2 regions of the Azospirillum formosense genome follow, and region 1 is predicted to be linked to the other one. Evidence: predicted binding sites of a transcription regulator. Region 1 holds the regulator's gene; the other holds the start of a gene.
What was found. Region 1 encodes PhoB, which activates phosphate uptake and scavenging genes when phosphate is short. Its sites were predicted from a motif close to TNTCATAAAACTGTCA; they were not measured.

Region 1 (2,197 bases):
GCTACATCACCGGCCGCTACGGCTGATCGCCGTCCTCGGATCCCCGGCCTCATTCTGGGCACCGCCGCGACTCCTCCTCTGCGAAGGACGTGAAGCATGAGCAACGAACACATCGTGCGTTCCTTCGCGCACGAACTTGAACGCCTGTCCAACCTGATCACCCAGATGGGCGGCGTCGCCGAAGCGCAGGTGGACGCCGCCGTGAAGGCGGTGGCCCGCCGCGACGTCGCACTGGCCGCCCAGGTCATGCAGGCCGACCAGCGCATCGACGCCTACGAGCGCGACATCGATGCCGAGGCCGTGCGCCTGCTCGCCCTGCGCCAGCCGCTGGCCCAGGACCTGCGCGAGATCGTGTCGGCGCTGAAGATCGCCTCGGACCTGGAGCGGATCGGCGACTACGCCTCCAACATCGCCAAGCGCTCGCTGGCGCTGGCCCAGGTGCCGGTGGTGCGCCCGGCGGTGGCCATCCCGCGCATGGGGCGGCTGGTCGAGTCGATCATGAAGGACGTGCTGGACGCCTACATCGAGCGCGACGTCCAGCGCGCCATCGCCGCCTGGGAACGCGACGAGGAGCTGGACGACCTCTACACCAGCCTGTTCCGCGAGGTCCTGACCTACATGATGGAGGACCCGCGCAACATCACGCCCTGCACGCACCTGCTGTTCATGGCGAAGAACCTGGAGCGGATCGGCGACCACGCCACCAACATCGCCGAGACCATCCATTACCTGGTGGTCGGAACGACGCTGCGCGCCGCGCGCCCGAAGAACGACGGCAGCAGCTTCGCCGTGGTCGAGCCGGAAGGGCTCGCCATGGCGGCGACGGACGCGGTGGAACGGGGATTGCCGCGGGACGGCGGCCCGGATAACGATGGAGCGGGACATGCCGCGTGACGGCGAGACGCGCAGTGGGAGCGGGACAAGCATGAATTCGGCGCTGAAGCCGCTCGTTCTCATCGTCGAGGACGAAGCCGACATCGTGACGCTGCTGAAGTACAATCTGGAGAAGGAAGGCTTCCGCGTGAACGCCGCCACCGACGGCGAGGAAGCGCTTCTGCTGGCCGGGGAGCAGACGCCGAACATCGTCCTGCTCGACTGGATGCTGCCGCTGATGTCGGGGCTGGAGGTCTGCCGCCAGATGCGCCGCAACAGCAAGATGCGCGACATCCCGATCATCATGCTGACCGCCCGCGGCGAGGAGGCGGACCGCGTGCGCGGCCTGAATTCCGGCGCCGACGACTACATCACCAAGCCCTTCTCCCCGACCGAGCTGGTCGCCCGCATGCGCGCCGTGCTGCGCCGGTCGGCCCCCGGCATGACCGACGAGACGCTGCAGTTCGCCGACGTGACCATGGATCTGGCCGCCCACCGGGTGCGCCGGAATGGGCGCGACGTGCATCTGGGGCCGACCGAGTTCCGCCTGCTGCGCCATTTCATGCAGCATCCCGGCCGCGTCTTCTCGCGCGAGCAGCTTCTCGACGTGGTGTGGGGCCATGACGTCTATGTCGAGCCGCGCACCGTCGACGTGCACATCCGCCGTCTGCGCAAGGCGATGAACGAGGAGACGGAGATGGACCTGATCCGCACCGTCCGCTCGGCCGGCTACGCGCTGGACAGCAAGTCCATCTGAGCGAAATGCGCCAAGCGCCGGCCTTGCCCCCTCCCTAACCCTCCCCCGCTTCGCAGGGGAGGGGACTGATTGTCCCTCTCCTGCGAAGCGGGGGAGGGAAGGGGCTCACGCGCAAGCGTGGGAAGGGTGGGGGCCAGGTGTGCGTTGCGAAAGCTACCCCTCCAGCAGCCCCACCGCCTCGCGCAAAATCGCCACCTTCGGGCCGAAGCGCTTCGCCGGGTCGCTGTCCTCGATGAAGCCGATCATCACGCGCAGGGCGTGCGCCACCCGCGGGGCGAGATCGGGATGCGCCGTGACATGCTGCGCCAGATGGGCCAGCGCGTCCCGGTAGGGCCGGCCCTCGAAGCCCTCCGCGGCGATCGCCTCGAAGCGGTTCGCGTGCTCGATCACCAGGCTGTGGTCCGCCGGGCCGTGGTCCACCGGGCTGTGGTCGTCGGTCATCGCGCTCACACGAACAGGATCGCGCCGGTCTTCGGCGCGTCGTTCAGGAAGGTGACGACGCCGCCGGTCTTCACCGGCACGTCCGGGCGCAGCGGGGTGCCGGCGGGCAGGCCGAGCGCGCGCAGC
Region 2 (2,197 bases), 200 kb from region 1:
GGCGCGGCGCGGCGTTGCGCATCGAGGTGTGGGACACCGGCCTCGGCATCGCCCCCGCCGACCAGTCGGCGATCTTCGACGACTTCCACCAACTCGGCAACCCGAACCGCGACCGGCGGCACGGGCTGGGGCTCGGCCTTGCCATCGTCCGGCGCCTGGCGGCGCTGCTGGGCCTGCCGGTCTCGCTGCGCTCGGTGCCCGGCAAGGGCTCGGTCTTCGCGGTGGACGTCCCGCTGGCGACGGTGAGCGCCGCGGACCTGCCGGTCGCGAGCAGCAGCGCGGCGTGACGGGGCGGGAAACCGCACCCCCTTCATCCACCGAACGAAAAGAGAGCGTCGTCCCCGCTTGCGCCCGCCGACCCGTCCATCGGCGCCGCGCCGGGCGGTGATGGAGCGCGCATACTTCCTCCGAAGGCCGGGTCCGTTCACGGCCCGCCGCGCCCGGCGTCAGGGTCTGGGTGCGGCTGCGGCGCGGCCCGGGATCGGAGGACGGCATGCATCGACTTGCAGGGCGCCGGTTGGCCATCGGCTTGGCGGGGATGGTCATGGTCGCGTGTGCGATCCCGCCCGCCGCCGCGCAGACGACGAGCCTGGACTGGGACCAGCGCGGCTGCGTCTTCGGACCGCGGCCCGGCCTGGACCGGCTCGTGCCCGGTTACAACCCCGGTGCGCAGCCCTATTACTGCCCGCCGCCCGCCGCGCTGTACCCCGCGCCGCCGGTCGCGGCTCCGGCGGCGTCGCTCCATCTGTCGGCGCCGAGCCGTTCCTACTGCCTGCTGCGCTCCTCCGGCCTGATGGGCGACAGCCTGTCGCAATTGGCCGGCTCCCTGTGCCGGGACGACGCCGCGCTGTGGGCGCTGGCCCAGACAGGGCACCCCGAGAGATGACGTAAGGGGGATAGACCATACTGATACGTACGGCTGATTGACAGCCTCCCTCTCTGTCCTTAAGGCTTGCAAAAAAGGGCAAACACTTATGCGGGGAGGAAAACCATCGATGCCGGCGCAGCACCCGTCACCACCCTAAGTCCCGTTCCGTGCGTCACGCAGGACCGCTGTCGCAACCGTGAATAGCGGGTGCGGTGCGTCCCTGCGCGCGCGTTCCGCATGCGTCATCAAATTTTCACAAGACCGTCGCGGGACCGCAACCCGCGCCCTGCATGTCAGCACATCACGCAATCGATTGGTTCCAGGGAGAGACCACCATGCTGACCCGCCGCAAGCTCGCCGTCTCGACGGCCGCCTTCGCGCTCGCCGCCGGTTTCACCGGCGCCGCCTACGCCCAGCAGAAGACCGTCGTCGAATTCTGGCACGGCCTGCCCCAGCCGCTCGGCGGCCAGCTCGAGCAGGTGGTGAAGGGCTTCAACGACAGCCAGGACAAGGTCCAGGTCAACCCGACCTTCAAGGGCAGCTACCCGGAGACGATGCAGGCGGCCATCGCCGCCTTCCGCGCCGGCAACGCCCCGCACATCGTGCAGATGTTCGAGGTCGGCACCGCCACCATGCTGTCCGCCGGCCCGGCCATCAAGCCGGTGCACCAGCTGATGAGCGAGACGGGGTCGGGGCTCGACGCCGCGGCCTACATCCCGGCGGTGCGGGGCTACTACAGCTCCAAGGACGGCAAGATGATGGCGCTGCCGTTCAACAGCTCCACCACCATCACCTTCTACAACAAGGACGCCTTCCAGAAGGCCGGGCTCGACCCCAACAAGCCGCCGGCGACCTGGCCGGAGGTGGCCGACGCGGCGCGCAAGCTGAAGGCGGCGGGCGTGACCTGCCCGATGACCTTCTCCTGGCCGACCTGGACCCAGTTCGAGCAGGTCGGCGCGCTGCACGACAAGCCCTTCGCGTCGGAGGCCAACGGCTTCGGCGGGCTGAACGCCACGCTGAAGATCAACGACCCGTTCTTCGTGAAGCATCTCCAGACTCTGATCGACCTGCAGAAGGAAGGCGCGCTGCGCTACGGCGGTCGCGACAACGCCGCGGACTCGCTGTTCCCGTCGGGCGAATGCGCGATGATCCAGGCCTCGTCCGGCCTGCGCGGGCGCATCGTGAAGGAGGCCAAGTTCAACTGGGGCGCCGCGCCGCTGCCCTACTGGCCGGACGCCATCGCGTCGCCGAAGAATTCGATCATCGGGGGCGCCGCCTTCTGGGTGATGACCTCGCCCAAGCGCACCGCTGACGAGTACAAGGCCGTCG

Region 2: a site for PhoB is predicted at 1,109-1,124, ahead of ugpB (sn-glycerol-3-phosphate ABC transporter substrate-binding protein UgpB). Genes of this name have one in related genera too.

The regions. Positions count from the first base shown of each region.
Region 1 is NZ_CP159402.1:33,872-36,068, forward strand. Features, by position in the region: gene pstB (phosphate ABC transporter ATP-binding protein PstB) at 1-26, shown strand, start outside; gene phoU (phosphate signaling complex protein PhoU) at 97-894, shown strand; gene phoB (phosphate regulon transcriptional regulator PhoB) at 926-1,630, shown strand; gene ABVN73_RS00165 (hypothetical protein) at 1,784-2,071, opposite strand; gene ABVN73_RS00170 (DsrE family protein) at 2,077-2,197, opposite strand, start outside.
Region 2 is NZ_CP159402.1:233,677-235,873, forward strand. Features, by position in the region: gene ABVN73_RS01095 (HAMP domain-containing sensor histidine kinase) at 1-287, shown strand, start outside; gene ABVN73_RS01100 (hypothetical protein) at 494-886, shown strand; gene ugpB (sn-glycerol-3-phosphate ABC transporter substrate-binding protein UgpB) at 1,204-2,197, shown strand, end outside.